One region of the Streptomyces sp. RK62 genome, then DNA from elsewhere that is predicted to be linked to it. Evidence: riboswitches for the same ligand, from Rfam matches in the RefSeq annotation. Region 1 holds a riboswitch; each other region holds the start of a gene.
The links. Region 1 has a riboswitch for cyclic di-AMP ahead of KBY32_RS09430 (C40 family peptidase). Riboswitches for the same ligand answer to the same signal wherever they lie in the genome.
Positions count from the first base shown of each region.

Region 2: another riboswitch for cyclic di-AMP. It lies ahead of KBY32_RS10290 (transglycosylase SLT domain-containing protein); the one in region 1 lies ahead of KBY32_RS09430 (C40 family peptidase).
Region 3: another riboswitch for cyclic di-AMP. It lies ahead of KBY32_RS14585 (M23 family metallopeptidase); the one in region 1 lies ahead of KBY32_RS09430 (C40 family peptidase).

Region 1 is NZ_JAGPYD010000004.1:143,591-148,996, reverse strand. It holds gene KBY32_RS09450 (NlpC/P60 family protein) at 1-674, opposite strand, end outside; gene KBY32_RS09445 (hypothetical protein) at 1,149-1,502, shown strand; gene KBY32_RS09440 (tellurite resistance/C4-dicarboxylate transporter family protein) at 1,480-2,484, opposite strand; gene KBY32_RS09435 (MOSC domain-containing protein) at 2,577-3,119, opposite strand; gene KBY32_RS09430 (C40 family peptidase) at 3,166-4,317, opposite strand; cyclic di-AMP (ydaO/yuaA leader) riboswitch at 4,326-4,485, opposite strand; gene pcrA (DNA helicase PcrA) at 4,839-5,406, shown strand, end outside.
Region 2 is NZ_JAGPYD010000004.1:314,603-320,008, forward strand. It holds gene KBY32_RS10285 (polyprenyl synthetase family protein) at 1-586, opposite strand, end outside; cyclic di-AMP (ydaO/yuaA leader) riboswitch at 1,339-1,515, shown strand; gene KBY32_RS10290 (transglycosylase SLT domain-containing protein) at 1,523-2,257, shown strand; gene KBY32_RS10295 (HAD family hydrolase) at 2,322-3,152, opposite strand; gene fahA (fumarylacetoacetase) at 3,520-4,740, shown strand; gene KBY32_RS10305 (M56 family metallopeptidase) at 4,939-5,406, shown strand, end outside.
Region 3 is NZ_JAGPYD010000007.1:9,998-15,403, reverse strand. It holds gene KBY32_RS14595 (dihydrofolate reductase family protein) at 1-750, shown strand, start outside; tRNA gene KBY32_RS14590 (tRNA-Met) at 914-987, shown strand; cyclic di-AMP (ydaO/yuaA leader) riboswitch at 1,290-1,447, shown strand; gene KBY32_RS14585 (M23 family metallopeptidase) at 1,459-2,481, shown strand; gene KBY32_RS14580 (PrsW family intramembrane metalloprotease) at 2,580-3,914, opposite strand; gene trmB (tRNA (guanosine(46)-N7)-methyltransferase TrmB) at 4,037-4,888, opposite strand.

The DNA of each region.
Region 1 (5,406 bases):
GCGGCGAGGGCGGTGCGGGCACCGGAGGCCGAGCGGTCGGCACGGTCGTCGAACCGGGCGCGTTCGTCGCCGCCGAGCCGGGCCAGGTGCGCACGGGCCGTGTCCAGCTTGCCGGTGATCGTCTTCTTGTGGCGCTTGAGCTCGGCCTCGCGCGAGGTCAGTGACGCCAGCTCCACGCGTGCGGCGCCTCGCAGTTGCTCGATCTCGCGCAGCTGCCTGCGGACACCGGCGACGGAGGACGCCTGCCGGTTGCCGGCGCGCTCCGCGAACTCCGCGCCCTGCAGATAGCGGTCCGGGTCGGAGGAGAGCGCGAGCTGGAAGGCCGGGTCGAGGCCGCCGTCCCGGTACTGGGCCGCCGCCATCGAACCCAGCGCGTCCCGCGCCGCGTTCAGCTTCTCCGTCTTGCGCGCGGCCTCGTCCTGCAGGGTGCGGATCCGCTTGCGGGCCGCCTCCGCCTTCTCCTGCGCGCCGTTGTACTTCTCGGTGGCGACCTCGGCCTCCTGGTACAGCTGGTCGACCTTCGCCTTGATCTGCTCCGGTGTCAGCTGCGGCTCGGCCTGCGCCGCCCCGTCGAACCCCGTCGCCGTCGCCGCGCCCGCCAGGGCGATCGTCCAGGCCGTGCGGGCGGCGCCACCTGCGGCCGGTCTCGAGCGGGGTTTCCGGTGCGCTGCCACGTGGACTGCACATCCTTCCATCGGGGGGACTCGCGCGTCCGGCGGCGACCCGCACAGGGGGAGCGGACCGCCGCCGGACCTTTCTCGGCGGTGGTGGCCGACAGCCGCCCCTGGCCCGGGCGGCGGTGGGGAGCCGGTCACCTGGTGGAGGACGCTAAACCGGTATGTGTCGGGTCGGTAACGCATTGTGCGGAAGTGCCGGGAGAGGACCGGGCGTGACCGTAAGTGAGCGTGATCCCGCGAAAGCGGCGTCTTGTTCACGCAGTGTGCTGACCGATGTGCGGCTTTGGCGGGTGGAGGGCGGGACGGGCTGCTATGGAGCGCATATATGCACGGCCGGCCGGGGCCTGCGGGGAGCTGACCGTGAGCCCCGCACCCCGGCGGCGGGAGGGCCCGGGCCAGTCGCCGGGAGCTGAGCGGCCGCCGCGCACCCGGTGGCGGCAGGGCCCGGGCCGGTCGTTAGGCTCCGGCCCCATGGACGTACTCATCCACCTCTTCGTGGGCCTGCACATCGTCGGCATCGCCTCGCTGCTCGGCGGCTTCCTCACCCAGATGAAGGCGATGGGTCAGGGCACCGCCCGGTTCGTGCCGGCGATGCTGCACGGCGCGCTGACCATGCTGGTCACCGGGGTGATCCTGGTCGGCCTCAACCAGGCCGACGACCAGTCGGTGAACAACGTCAAGATCGGCGTGAAGCTGGCCCTGCTGGTCGTGATCCTCGGACTCGTCTATGTGAAGCGGGACGAGGAGAAGGTGGACGCGAAGCTGTTCGGCCTGGTGGGGCTGCTGACCCTGGCCAACGTCTTCATCGCCGTCCTCTGGACCTGACACCGGCCGGGGGACCGGCCGCGAGGTGGTTGCGTACAGCTCCGGCGGCGACCGCCAGCCATACCGCCACCGAGATCCACATCAGGACCTCGCCGGGAACCTCCAGCCACGGGACGTCCAGGGTGGCGGCGACGGAGAGCATCGCCGCCGCCGACATGCCCATCGGGAAGACGGTCACCCAGCGGAGTACGTCGTAGCGCAGGCGCGGCCGCATGATCTCGCCGACGAGCATGACCACGTACCAGGCGGCGTCCAGGGCGACCAGGGCGTAGGTCACCGTGCGCAGCACGTCGAAGTCGTCCTCGTTCCACAGGTACAGGGAGCGGCTGTCGGCGGCGAGGAGCCGGGCGCCGGCCAGCGCGGAGATCGCGAGCGCGCCGCCCGCCATCCAGTGGTCCCCGGCTCCGCGGACGACCTCCCGCCGGTCGAAGCGGGTGAGGGCCACGGCGTACAGGAGCAGACCGAGCCAGAACAGCACCAGGGCCGCGTGCGCGAGCCAGGCCACGCCCGCCGTGGCGGCCAGCGTGGCCGCGAGGACGGCGAGGCCCTGGGTGGCCACGCAGCCGAGGAAGACGGAGCCCGGCATCCCGGGCCGCCAGTGGCGTACGACGACGTAGAGCAGGCCCGGCCAGAGCATGAACGCCAGGGCCAGCAGCGCCTCGGCGAGCACCTGCCGTCCCGCCAGGGCGAAGCGGGTGCCCAGGACGGCCGTCGCGGCGACGGCGCAGAGCGAGGCGGGGGTGACCGCCTCCCTCAGCCACTCGGAGCGGTGCCACAGGAGCCGGGCGAGGAAGTCGCAGGCCAGGGCCAGCCACGCGACGCACGCCAGGACCAGGGCGATCCGGGACAGGGTCGCGTAACCCGTCTCGTGCAGGGCCACCGAGATGATGCCGGTCGCCATGACCGAGGCGCCGGCTGCGGGGGGACGTCGCGACCACCAGAGGGGCAGGGGCGACGCGGACGCGGGTGTGTCGGCGGGCATGGGCCGATGCTAAGGAGCGCGGCACCGGCGCGCGGGTGGGGGCGCGCGCGGGGGGTGGGTGAATCGGCGGGGGCGACGGAACCCACCGGAGGTCAGACGCGGTCCAGCGGCCGGTGCGGCCCGTCCGGCAGCTCCACCTCGATCGTGTCGCCGGGGTGGACCACACCGCCCTCCGCGACGACGCCCATGATCCCGGCCTTGCGCACGAGACGGCCGGCCTCGTCGCGCCCGACGACCCGCTTGAGCAGCCCGTCCTGGAAGTGGTCGATCTGCAGGCACGGGTTCCGCAGCCCGGTGACCTCGACCACGGCCTCGGCGCCGATGCGAAGCAGCGTGCCCACCGGCAGGGCGAGCAGGTCGAGGCCGCGTGTGGTGACGTTCTCCCCGAGCTCGCCGGGCGCCACCCGGAAACCCGCCTCGGCCAGCTCACCGAACAGTTCCTCGTGGATGAGGTGCACCTGGCGCAGATTCGGCTGGGTGGGGTCCTGGGCGACCCGCGAGCGGTGCTTCACCGTCACCCCGGCGTGGACGTCCCCGTCGACGCCCAGACCGGCGAGGAGCGTGATGCTCTCCCGGTTCGGCTTCGTGAACGAGTACACCTCGTTCCTGCTGACCGCCGTCACGACCCCCGTCATGGTCACGGGCCCCCTCCCATTGCCGCTGTCCGCTGTCCGCTGTCCGTCAGGCCGGCCGGACGATGCTGTGGATCGACGACTCGCCGTCGTAGAAGATCGACTCCTCGCGCACGTACGTGCCGGGCTTCGGGGCGTGGATCATCATGCCGTTGCCGATGTAGAGGCCCACGTGGGTGATGTCGTCGTAGAAGAAGACCAGGTCACCGGGCTGGGCGCTGGACACGGGGACCGTGGTGCCGGCGTTCACCTGGTCGTAGGTGACGCGCGGGATGTCGACCCCGGCGGCCTTCCAGGCGGCCTGGGTGAGGCCGGAGCAGTCGTAGGAGTCCGGGCCGGTGGCGCCCCAGACGTACGGCTTGCCGATCTGCGTGCGGGCGAAGGACAGCGCCTTCTGCGCCTTGGTGGCGTACGACGCGTCCGGCGCGGTGGTGCCCTGCTCCTGGCTCTCCTGTTCCTGCTGCCGCGCGGCCTCCTCGCGCTTGCGGTCGGCCTCCGCCTGCTGCTGCGCCAGCTCCTCCGCCTTGCGGGCGGCCTCCTCCTGCTTGCGCTTCTCGATCGCGGCGAGGCGGGCCTTCTCCTGCGCGGTCAGCTCGGAGAGCAGCTGGCGCGCGTCCGCGAGCTTCTTCTGGACGGTGGACTTGGCCGTCCGCAGGTCCTTCTGCGACTCGGTGAGCGTCTCGAGGCTCTGCGTGGCCTCCTGCCGCTTCTTCATCGTCGCGGACTGCTCGGTGAAGTAGTCGTCGACCGACTCCTTCTGACGTCCCGTCATACGGTCCATCAGCTGGGACTGGTCGAAGTAGTCCTGGGGCGTGTCCGCGAGGAGGAACGTCGCGGTGTCCGGGGCGGTGGCGCCGGTGCGGTACTGGGCGGCGGCGTTGCGCCCCAGCTCCTCGCGCGCGTCGTTGAGCTTCTGCGTGCGCCGGGCGACGTCGTCGAGGAGGGTGTCGACCCGCTTGCGCTGCTTGGTCGTCTTCTCCTTGGCCGCGTTGTACTTCTCGGTGGCCGACTCCGCCTGGCGGTAGAGGTCGTCGACCTTCTTCTCGACCTCTTCGAGGCTCGGCCGGTCGTCGGAGGACGGGCTCGCCTGAGCGGTCTGGGACAGCAGGGCCACGGACGTGAGGGCCGCGGTCGCCAGCGCGGGGGTCCGTATGCCTGCCACGCGCGTACCGGAGGGACGCGACTTGCGGTGCGACGCCAAGGGAGGCGACTCCTTCCGTGCTCCGCCTACCGAGTTAGCTGTCGGGTTCGGGCGGGTGGCTCGGAAGGTTTGCCCTACGGCCGTTCCCTGGACGGGAAGTCGGGCCGATTCACCCCGGGTTCGGTGGGTCCCCGGCTCCGGATGCACCGGACTCGGCGGAGGCCGTGCGGCCCGGCGTCGATCGCCGGTGGGGGTCGTACGGCCTGCCCGGCACGGTAGCCAACTGGTGTGGCCGCTGTGAAGGTTGATGTGCGATATGCCCGATACATTTTCGTGACCTTCGGTCAGGGGAGGGGGCCGAGGGCCCTCCGGCGGATGATCGGTCCGTGTTGGCGACTATTCACCCCGTTTGTGAGCTATGCGCCGATAATGGGGCTTGATCCCGGGCGGTGTGTGACGTGATGGGGTGACTTCGGACGGTCACCAGGTGATTGCGGGTGGAGGCGGGCCGCGGACCGGAGGGTGTGATGTTCTCGGGACGGCGGCCGGTTGTCGGTGGGGCCGCCTAGACTCGGAGAGCGATGAGCAGCCTCTTTGACGACAGCTTCCTGGCGGACCTCCAGGCCCCACGGGCCCACGGGGAAGAGCACCCGCCACCGCCCGAGGACGATCACACTCCGGAGTCGATTCCGGACGATCTGTTCGGCGGGAAGTTCGACGTGCCGCCGGACCGCGACGCGTACTACCGCGACGGCGCCCCGCGCCCGGCCCTCGACGCCGCCGCGCTGCTGGAGGGGCTCAACGAGAACCAGCGCGCGGCCGTCGTCCACTCCGGCACCCCGCTGCTCATCGTCGCCGGTGCCGGGTCCGGCAAGACGCGTGTGCTCACGCACCGCATCGCGTACCTGCTCGGCGAGCGGAACGTGCATCCGGGCCAGATCCTGGCGATCACCTTCACCAACAAGGCCGCCGGCGAGATGAAGGAGCGCGTCGAGCAGCTCGTCGGACCGCGGGCGAACGCGATGTGGGTGATGACCTTCCACAGCGCCTGCGTCCGCATCCTGCGCCGGGAGAGCAAGAAGCTCGGGTTCACGTCGTCGTTCTCGATCTACGACGCCGCCGACAGCAAGCGGCTGATGGCGCTGGTGT
Region 2 (5,406 bases), 170 kb from region 1:
CCGACATCATCGCCCCGAAGCGGCAGGACACCGCGACCAGCGAGCCGGTCTTGCCGCTCAGCACGTCGAGGTAGTGCTCCACGGGGTCCCGGCCGTCCTGCGGCCCGGCCGTCTCCAGGATCTGCCCGGTGACCAGCCGCTCGAACGCCTCGGCCTGCACCCGCACCGCCTCCGGCCCGAGGTCGGCCAGGATGTGCGAGGCGCGCGCGAAGAGGAAGTCGCCGGTCAGGACGGCGACGGAGTTCCCCCAGCGGGTGTTCGCGCTGTCCACCCCACGCCGGACCTCGGCCTCGTCCATCACGTCGTCGTGGTACAGCGTCGCCAGATGCGTCAGCTCCACCACCACGGCCGACGGCACGATCCCCGGGGCATACGGGTCCCCGAAGCGCGCGGCGAGCATCACCAGCAGCGGCCTGAAGCGCTTCCCGCCCGCCCGCACCAGGTGCTGGGCGGCCTCGGTGATGAAGGGGACCTCACTCTTGGTGGCTTCGAGCAGTCCCTCCTCGACAGCCGCCAATCCGGCCTGGACATCGGCTTCCAGAGCCTGGTCCCGCACGCTCAGCCCGAACGGCCCGACGACGGTCACGAGGGGTCTCCTGTCTGCTGGTGTCTTTCGGCTGGTTACACGGTTTGTCGATAGGTCGCTGCCATCACTCAAGTCAGCGTATCCGGTCACGTTTCGATCACCGATGCCGCCCACCCGTCCACCACGGGCGACATCGGTTCACGGTCGGTATGTTTTTCGATCACCTGATAAGGGTGGAGATTCATCGATTTATCGGCATGTCACTGTGTGTAGTCGCACCGGCACCCGCCACTCCGTATCGCCGATCACGGACCCGCTCCCTACGGCAGCCCGTCTACCCCGGCCCGCCCCGGAGACGCCCTCTCCGCCACCTCCACCTGTCCGGCCACTCGGCACCCGCACACCCCCGCGCCCGACACCCACTCAACGACGCGCACGGCATGCGAGGTTCCCCGACGCGTCCACAAAACGGACTTTCCGAACTCAAGGGACAGATAGGCGAGCTGGCGACACCCGTCCGACGGGCAGGCAATAAACGGGGAGTTGGAGCCATTGCCCGATTTGCCGTTGTTGTGATCGCCGTGAGTTGGGTCACGCGGCACCGCCCCTCACCCCTTCCCGCCGGAGCCCTTCGTCGCCTTACGGCAAAAGCGAGTTGAGCGTTGGCAACCGCAAAGGATCAAGTACCCCATACACCCCAGACCATGGTCAACTAGCACGTCAGGTGTCTGCGGCACTTGTTCCCGACATGTGCTCTCGCATACGTTCCCGCTCTGTCGGGCGGACGCCGAATCCTGCCGCCGCCCGAGTCATCCACCTACGCACTCACGCACGGCAGGAGCGGGGGACCCAGGTAAGTCGCCGTATCGGACGCCTTGATGGCGGCCCGGTCCGGCTAGGGGTGAAGTCGCGTCGTCGCACGACGGCACGACCGGGCATCTCCCGCCCGAACCCGACAGCTCACCTCGCAGGCGCCGGAGAGGAACGAACAGCGCCATGTCCCGAGGCAAGCACCGCCGCACCCGTACCAGCCCGCTCGCCCGCCGCGTCATCGCCGCCGGCACCGGTACCGCCGCCCTCGCGCTCCCCCTGCTGGGCGCCACCACCGCGAGCGCCGCCGAGCCCGCCAAGGTCTCCACCGTGGCCAAGACCGGCTCGGTCAGCTACACCACCAAGAAGGGCGACACCCTCTACGGGATCGCCGACCGCTACGACGCCCAGGGCGGCTGGCGTCAGCTCTACAAGGACAACCGCAAGGCCATCGGCGACAACCCGCGGCTGATCCACCCGGGTGTCGACCTGAAGGTCCGCGCCACGAAGAAGGCCACGCCGGCGAAGGCGAACACCGCGTCCGCCCCCGTCAAGAAGTCCGCCGTCGCCCAGGCCACCCAGGCCTCCGCGAAGACCTACGCGAACAACCTCGACGGCTGGATCCGCGAGGCGCTGGACATCATGGCGCAGAAGGGGATCCCCGGAAGCTACGAGGGCATCCACCGCAACATCATGCGGGAGTCCTCGGGCAACCCGGCCGCCATCAACAACTGGGACTCCAACGCCGTCGCGGGCACCCCGTCCAAGGGCCTGCTCCAGGTCATCGACCCGACCTTCGCGACGTACCACGTGGCGGGCACCGCGTACGACCCGTTCGACCCGGTCGCGAACATCACGGCCGCGTGCAACTACGCGGCCGCGCGCTACGGCTCGATCGACAACGTGAACGGCCCCTACTAGGCCCCACGTTCCGGCCCGCGTTCCGGCCCCACGTTCCGCCGGGCGCCTCCCCTGTCCGACAGGTCTAGTAGGGGAACTCGGCCAGGCTGCAGGCGAACAGTCTCTCGAGGACGACGGCGATGCCGTCGTCCTCGTTGGACAAGGTGATCTCGTCCGCGACCGCCTTGAGCTCCGGGTGCGCGTTGGCCATCGCCACCCCGTGGGCCGCCCAGTCGAACATGGGGATGTCGTTGGGCATGTCCCCGAAGGCGATCGTCTCGTGCGGGCCCAGACCGAGGTGCTCGGCGGCGAGCGCGAGGCCGGTCGCCTTGGTGATGCCGCATGGCTGGAGTTCGACGGTGCCCGGCCCCGACATGGTGACCGTCGCCAGCGAACCCACCACCGCGCGGGCCGTCGCCGCCAACTCGTCGTCGCTCAGCGTCGGGTGGCGCAGCAGCACCTTGCTGATCGGCTCGCACCACAGGTCGTCGCGGTGCCGCACCCGCACGGCCGGCAGGGTGGGGTGCGGCATCAGATACCCCGGTTCGATGAGCGTGAGCCCGTCGACGCCGTCCTGGTCGACCGCCGCGTACACCTGCCCGACCTCGGCCTCGATCTTGCCGAGCGCGGTCTCCGCCAGGTCCCGCTCCAGGGTGATGGACCACAGCAGACGGTTCCGGCCGACGTCGTAGAGCTGCGCGCCCTGCCCGCACACCGCCAGTCCCCTGCTGCCCAGCAAATCCAGGAGGGGCCGCACCCTGGGCGCCGGGCGTCCCGTCACCACCAGGTGCTGGGCACCGGCCACCGCCGCCTGCGCGAGGGCCGCGAGGGACCGGTCGGAGAGCGTGTCGTCACCTCGGAGAAGGGTCCCGTCCAGGTCAGTGGCGATGAGTGAATATGCGATCGGTGCGGCCATGATCAGAGAATACGGACAGGAAGGCCCATCGACTCGACCTGAACCGGACGGCTGCTCGGTTCACATGAGTTGACACTCGTTCCGGTCCCAGTTGTGTCCATGCGCGCACAACCAACGCCCGTTTATGGCGATTTCGCCCCCACGAGATCTTTCCGAACTTCCTGTCGGCGTTACGGTGGGGCGAGTTGGGGCCGTTTCCTTTGTGACCACGCGTGCGACACCACGGCCGGCCCCGGCGACCTGGGACGGAGCCGATCGCCCTCCCCGGCGTCCCCGGCATATTCACCCTGCCCAAGACAGCCACCTCACCCGTAACGTGGGCCCGACCACATGGCTTACGGAGCGTATGAGAGTGAGGCAGCACCCCATGCCCCCCTTCGATCTCCCCGAGGGCGACCCCTTCGGCGCGCACAACCTGCCGTACGGCGTCTTCTCCCTCCCGGGCACGGACTCCGCGCGCCGGGTGGGCGTCCGGCTCGGCGACCACGTCCTCGACGCGGGCCGCGCGGCCCAGGCCCTCGGCTCGCCGTACGCCCCGCTGCTCGCCCAGGAGTCGCTGAACCCGCTGCTCGCCGCGGGCCGCACCACCTGGTCGGACGTCCGGCGGGCGCTGACCGCCTGGGTGACGGTGCCGGCGCACCAGGAGGTGGTCGCGGACCTGTTCCACCCGCTCTCCTCCGTGACGCTGCACCTTCCGTTCGACGTCGCGGACTACGTCGACTTCTACGCCTCCGAGAACCACGCCCGGAACGTCGGCCAGATCTTCCGCCCGGACGCCGAGGACTCCCTCACCCCCAACTGGAAGCATCTGCCGATCGGCTATCACGGTCGCTCCGGCACGGTGGTCGTCTCCGGCACGGACGTCGTCCGCCCTTCCGGTCAGCGCAAGGCCCCCAGCGACCCGGCGCCGGTCTTCGGCCCGTCCGTCCGTCTGGACATCGAGGCCGAGGTGGGCTTCGTCGTGGGCAAGCCGTCCGCGATGGGCACCCCGGTGCCGCTCCGCGACTTCCGTGAGCACGTCTTCGGTCTGTGCCTGCTCAACGACTGGTCGGCACGCGACATCCAGGCGTGGGAGTACGTCCCCCTGGGCCCGTTCCTCGGCAAGTCCTTCGCCACGTCGGTGTCGGCCTGGATCACCCCGCTGGACGCCCTGGACGAGGCCAGGACGGCACCGCCCGAGCGCACGCACCCCCTGCTGCCGTACCTCGACGACTCCGGCGACGAGGCCGAGCCCGGCGGCTACGACCTGCGGATCACCGTGACCGTCAACGGCCATGTGATCTCCGAGCCCCCCTTCTCCACCATGTACTGGACGGGCGCCCAGCAACTCGCCCATATGACGGTGAACGGCGCCTCCCTGCGCACCGGTGACCTGTACGGCTCCGGCACGGTCAGCGGCCCCACGGAGCGCGAGCGCGGCTCCCTCCTGGAGCTGACCTGGAACGGCCGCGACCCGCTGGAACTCCCGGACGGCAAGCGGACGTTCCTCGAGGACGGCGATGTGGTCACCCTGTCGGCGTGGGCGCCCGGGCCGGGTGGCGTGCGGGTGGGCCTGGGCGAGGTCACCGGCCGGATCGTGGCCGGCTGAGGCACGGTCACCGAGTGAGCGGGTGAGCCTGTCGAGTCGGTCACGACCGTGGCTCCGTCGGCTCTTTCCCGCTGACTCCCGCCGGGCTCACCGTCATACTGGCTGGCGGTGGGAAGCGCGTCCCTCGGGGCGATCGCGGCCCACCGCCCCGCACCGTCGTCCGCGCACCTTCCTTCACCAGGATCCGGAGCCTCCGGCATGACCGTCTGCCTGCTCCTGCTGAGCATCGTCGGCCTGACGGCCGCCATTCCCGTCCCGCGTGCGCTGACCCGGGCCGCCTGGCCGGAACGGGACCCCGTGGTCGCGCTGTGGGTGTGGCAGTGCCTCGTCGCCACCGTCCTGCTGTGCTGCCTCACGGCGCTCGCCCTCGGTACGGCCGCCGTCTTCGGCACCGCACGGGCCCAGTTGTTCGCCCCGGCGCCGCCGTCCGTGACGGAGGCGTACGACCTCTCCGCGGCGCCGGCCTGGTCCGCGCTCCTCACCCTTCTGCTGGCGTGCGGGGCGGCCTGGACGACCGCGATGCTGGGACGCGAGCTGGTCGAGGCGCGCCGGCGGCGCGGCCGCGCCCGGGCCCAGCTCCGCGAACGCGCCCCCGACCTGCCGGCCGGCCTCGGCTCCACCCGCGGCCCGCTGCTGGTGCTGGAGGACGAGTACCCGGACGCCTGG
Region 3 (5,406 bases), on a different contig from region 1:
GCGCTCGGCGACGACCTGGACTGGCGGGAGCTGCTGGTCCACCTCCGCGAGGTGCGCGGCGTCGAGCGGCTGATGGTCGAGGGCGGCGGCACCGTCCACACCCAGCTCCTGCGGCAGGGGCTCGCCGACGAGCTGCAGCTGGTGCTGGCCCCGCTGTTCGTGGGCGACCCCCGGGCGCCCCGCCTCTTCGGCCCCGGCGGGTACCAGGAGGGCCGGCTGCGCCTTGTCGAGACCCGGCGCATCGACGACGTCGTCCTGACCCGCTACGAGCCGACCGCGCCCGGCACCGGCGTCCTCCCGGCAGCCGCGGACCGGCACTGGCTCGCCCTCGCCTGCGACCTGGCCGCCGAGTGCCCGCCCTCGCCGACCGCCTTCAGCGTCGGGGCGGTCGTCGTGGCGGCCGACGGCACCGAGCTGGCGCGCGGGCACTCCCGGGAGGGCGGCGACCCGGTCGTGCACGCCGAGGAGGCGGCCCTCGCCAAGATCGCGCCCGGCGACCCGAGGCTGGCCGGCGCCACCGTCTACACCAGCCTGGAGCCCTGCACGCACCGCTCCTCCCGGCCCACGCCCTGCGCCCGGCTGATCCTGGCCGCCGGAGTGCGGCGGGTCGTGACGGCCTGGCGCGAGCCGGACACCTTCGTCACGGACGCCGACGGCAGCGGGATGCTCGCCGCCGCGGGGGTGGACGTGCTGGTGCTGCCCGAGTACGCGGGACGGGCCGCGGCGCCCAACGCCCATCTGGCGCCCTGATGCGCGCGCTGCCCTGCGCCCCGGCGCCCGATCTGATGTGACACGTCCCGCACCACGGCGACAAAAGCCCTGGTCAGAGGGGGATCGTCGGCGCGGGCAGGACGGGTGTGGCGGTAAGGCGTGTGCGGTGGGTCCCGAGAATGGCGTACAGTAGAGACATCGCCGCGGGGTGGAGCAGCTCGGTAGCTCGCTGGGCTCATAACCCAGAGGTCGCAGGTTCAAATCCTGTCCCCGCTACTGAAGACTCAGGGCCGGAACTTTCGAGTTCCGGCCCTGAGTGTTTTCCCTTCCCTGCCGCGCCCCGGCACGCTGTCACGGAACGTGAGGGAGCGAACCCCCTCCGCATAACAATTGACGTACCGTCAGCAATGGAGGAGTGGTCGTGCGCGAGTCAACTCGCCCGATTTGGGCCGCTGATGACCCGTAAGTCCAGCCGGAAAACGTTAATGATCAAGTGGAACAGCTTGGAATACGCACCCCGCGTCTATTAACGTTCGATAACGCAGCGCGGTCGTCCCAGCCGTCACAAGAGTCGGCTCCGTGCGCACACGCTTAATCCTGTAGAGGAACCGGGGAACCACCACCTTGGGGTGAATCTCGCGGATACCACCGTGGCGACACGGCACGTATACGCGCGTAGGAGACCTTCCTGCTCCGAACCCGTCAGCTAACCCGGTAGGCGAGAAGGAAGGAAAGGAGTACGCCCACGTGGCGTCGAACCGTCCTGCCCCGCAAGCCCCCTTCGTGCCGGGCCAGCGCACCGCCGACACCTTCGGCTACGACCTGCACCGCACCGACGAGGGCCCCTTCGAGGAGTGGAACCCCACCGCGGAGTCCCTCCGTCCCGTTCGCGGCAGGCACCGCGTCTCCAAGCAGCGCGGCGGGGGACTCGCCCGCAGCTCCACGGTTCTCGGCGTCGGCGTCATAGCGGCCGTCGGCGCGGGCGGCATGGCCACCGCGCAGAGCGGCAAGCCCCCGGTCGCCATCACGATGCCGGACCTGCCCCTGATCTCCGACGACGACTCCGCCGCGGACGACAGCGCCACCGCCCTCAGCACGATGGGCGAGACCGCCGAGGAGACCGCCCAGAGCGGTTCCGACGCCGGCGAGGCGCTGCGCAGCCGGATCATCGCGCAGGCCGAGCTCCAGCAGGACCAGGTCGACAGCAAGGCCGCCGCGGCCGCCGTCGCCGCCGCCGAGAAGGAGGTCGCCGAGGCGGCCGCCAAGGCGGAGAAGGAGGCCAAGGAGCAGGCCGCCGCCGCCAAGGCCGCCGCCGAGGAGGAGGCCGCCAAGAAGGCCGAGGCCGAGCGCCTCGCCGAGCTGGCCAAGCAGTACACCCTGCCGACCTCCTCGTACACGCTCACCTCGACCTTCGGTGAGGCCGGCGCCTACTGGTCGTCCGGGCACCACACGGGCCTCGACTTCGCCGCGCCGACCGGCACGCTGATCAAGGCCGTGCACTCCGGCACGATCACGTTCGCCGGCTGGGACGGCTCGTACGGCTACAAGACCGAGCTCACCCTCGACGACGGCACCGAGGTGTGGTTCGCGCACCAGTCCTCGATCAGCGTCAGCGTCGGCCAGAAGGTCGCCACGGGTGACGTCATCGGCCGCGTCGGCGCCACCGGCAATGTGACCGGTGCCCACCTCCACCTGGAGGTGCACCCCGAGGGCAGCAGCGGCGGCATCGACCCGCTGGCCTGGCTGCGGAGCAAGGGCCTCACTCCCTGAGCGCCTTCCCCGTCTGAACCCCGGCAGTCCTGACGACGACCCCCCGACGTCAGGGCTGCCGGTTCTTCGTCTGTGCCGCGCCGCCCTCCCCGACCCGTCTACCCGAGGTAGGGGTTCCAAACCGGGGCTTGCGGTCCGCCGTGGGCGTGCCCGTTCGGGGCGTACGGCTGCTGCCACCAAGTGCCGTGCGCCGCGGGCACGTACGCGGGGACCGGCCGGGTCCGCGCGGTGACCGCGTACTGCAGGGCCGGGCGGGCCCACGCGCGGCGCAGCCACAGCTCGTTCAGCAACTCGCCCTCGCGGGCCACGTAGTCCTCGCCGGCCCGGCCCCTACGGCCCCGGCGCCTGAGGAACGCCAGCGAGGTGGCGTACGCCTCGTACTGGGCGACCGCCCGGGCCGCCGGCCGTCCGCCGTGATGGCGGGCGTACTGCCGGGCCACCCGGCGGTCGCGCATCGAACCCAGCGCGAACGGCTCGGCGGGGGACAGCCATCCGGCGACGGCGTAGGCGGGCAGCTCCTCGCGGACGGTCCGCAGTTCGCGGTACCGGGTCCACAGCACCAGCCAGACCAGCAGCCCGAACGCGGGCACCATGAAGGCCGCGTACACGGCGAAGAACCCGAACTCGCCGAACGTCGAGGAGCCGTTCCACAGGGCGTGCATGCCCATCGCGAGCAGCAGCCCGGACAACGGCAGCAGCACGCGGCGCACCCGCTGGCGGTCCCCGGCCAGCGCGGCGGCGCCGAAGCCGATGCCGGTGAGCACGGTGAACAGGGGGTGCGCGAAGGGCGACATGACGACGCGGACGAAGAAGGTCGCCGCGGTCACCGAGGCGATGCCGCTGCCGCCGGACAGCTGGTCGGTGCCGAAGGCGGTGCCCAGATAGAGGATGTTCTCGGTGAAGGCGAAGCCGGTGGCGGTGACACCGGCGATCACCACGCCGTCGAGGATGCCGCTGAAGTCCCGGCGCCGGAAGAGGAAGACCAGCAGGACGGCCGCCGCCTTCGCCGTCTCCTCCACGACGGGCGCTATGACCGTCGCGCCCAGGGTGTCCGCGTGGGACGGGTCGGCGGTCGCGGTCGCTATCCAGCGGGTCGCGAAACTGTTCGCCACGATCGCTATGAGCGCCGCCGCGCAGGCCCCCCAGGCGAAGGAGAACACCAGATTCCGCCAGGGGCCCGGCTCGACGCGGTCCAGCCAGCGGAAGGACGCGACGAGCAGCGGGACGGGCAGGACCGCGAGGCCCAGCCCGACCAGGAAGCCCTCCGTGCCGGTCTGTTCGCGCACCAGGGCCAGGATGACGAGCCCGGACAGCGCCAGCAGGGTGCTGAGCGCGGCGTAGGGCACCCATCGGCGCTGCCACCAGTGCGCGTGCCGCAGGGCCCCGCCGGCGGGGGCGGGGGGATGCGTCGGGTACGGGGGGCTGGTGGCCACGGCATCGACCCTAACGAGACGGGGGCGCCGCCCGCAGCGGCGCGAGGGGGCCGGGGCGCCGGTGAGGGGGGTGGTGTCGGTGGTGCTGTGTGCTCTCGTACGTGCTGTTGCGCCCGCTGCTCCTACCGCTGTACGCGGCGGAAGAGCAGGTCGTTCACCACATGACCCTTGTCCAGTCCCTGGCCTTCGAAACGGGTCAGCGGCCGGTGCGCGGGACGCGGCGCGAAACCGCCCCCGGGCTGGGTGTTTTCGAACTCCGGATGGGCCGTCAGCACGTCCAGCATCTGCTCGGCGTACGGCTCCCAGTCGGTGGCGCAGTGCACCAGCGCGCCCGGCTTCAGCCGGGTGGCGGCCAGGTCCAGGAACGCGGGCTGGATGAGCCGCCGCTTGTGGTGCCGCTTCTTCGGCCAGGGGTCCGGGAAGTAGACGCGCAGCCCGTCGAGGGAGTCCGGCGCGAGCATCTCGCGGAGCAGGATGATGGCGTCGCCGTTGCCGACGCGGACGTTGCTCAGGCCGTGGAGCTCGGCGAGGTTGAGCAGATTGCCCTGGCCGGGGGTGTGCACGTCGACGGCGAGGATGTTGGTGTCCGGGTCGGCGGCGGCCATCTGCGCGGTGGCCTCGCCCATGCCGAACCCGATCTCCAGCACGACCGGGTGGTCGTTGCCGAACAGCTCGGCCAGGTCGATGACGCGCTGCCCGTCGATGTCCAGGCCCCACTGGGGCCACAGCCGCCGCAGGGCATCCGCCTGGCCGGTGGTGACCCGGCTGCGGCGCGGCTGGAAGCTGCGGATCCGCCGCTCGAAGTGCGACCCGGCCGGGTCGGGCTTCGGCCCCTCGGGGAACCGCGGCTCCCCCTTGGCCCGGGCGTGCGGGACGGGGTCGCCGGGGGTGCGGGGGCCCTGCTCGCCGGGGGCGCCGGAGGAGACGGGGGCCCCGGGCGGGGCGGCTTCGGGGGCGTTGCGGAAATCAGACACAGTGGCATCGATTTTACGTGCTTCCCGACGCCGCTACTTTGGGCTGGGGGCCTGGCTCGGGCGGTCTGAGGGTGCCGCCCTTGGGCTGCGGGCCGGTCTGGACGGCCCCGAAGGTGCCGCCGTCGGGCTGCGCGGCAGACTGCCCCAGGGTGGCCGCCTTGGGGGCTGCGGGCCCGGGCCGAGCGGCCCGAAAGACCCGTGGGCCCGGAAGACCCGAGGGCTCGAAGGTCCCGTGAGCCCGAGCGGCCCGAGCGGCCCGAGCGGCCCGAGCGGACTGGGCGGCCTGGGCGGCCCGAGGGTGCCGCCCTTGCCCCGCGGGCCCGGGCCCGAGCGGCTCCAAGGACCCGTGAGCCCGAAGGCCCGTCGACCCGAACGGCCTGAACGGCCTGAACGGCCTGAACGGCCTGAACGGCCTGAACGGCCCGAAGGCCTCGTCGGCCCGAACCGCCCGAGGATGCCGTCCTTGTGTCGCGGGCCCTGGCCTGAGCGGTCCGGGCGCCTCGGACGGCCCCGGGCGC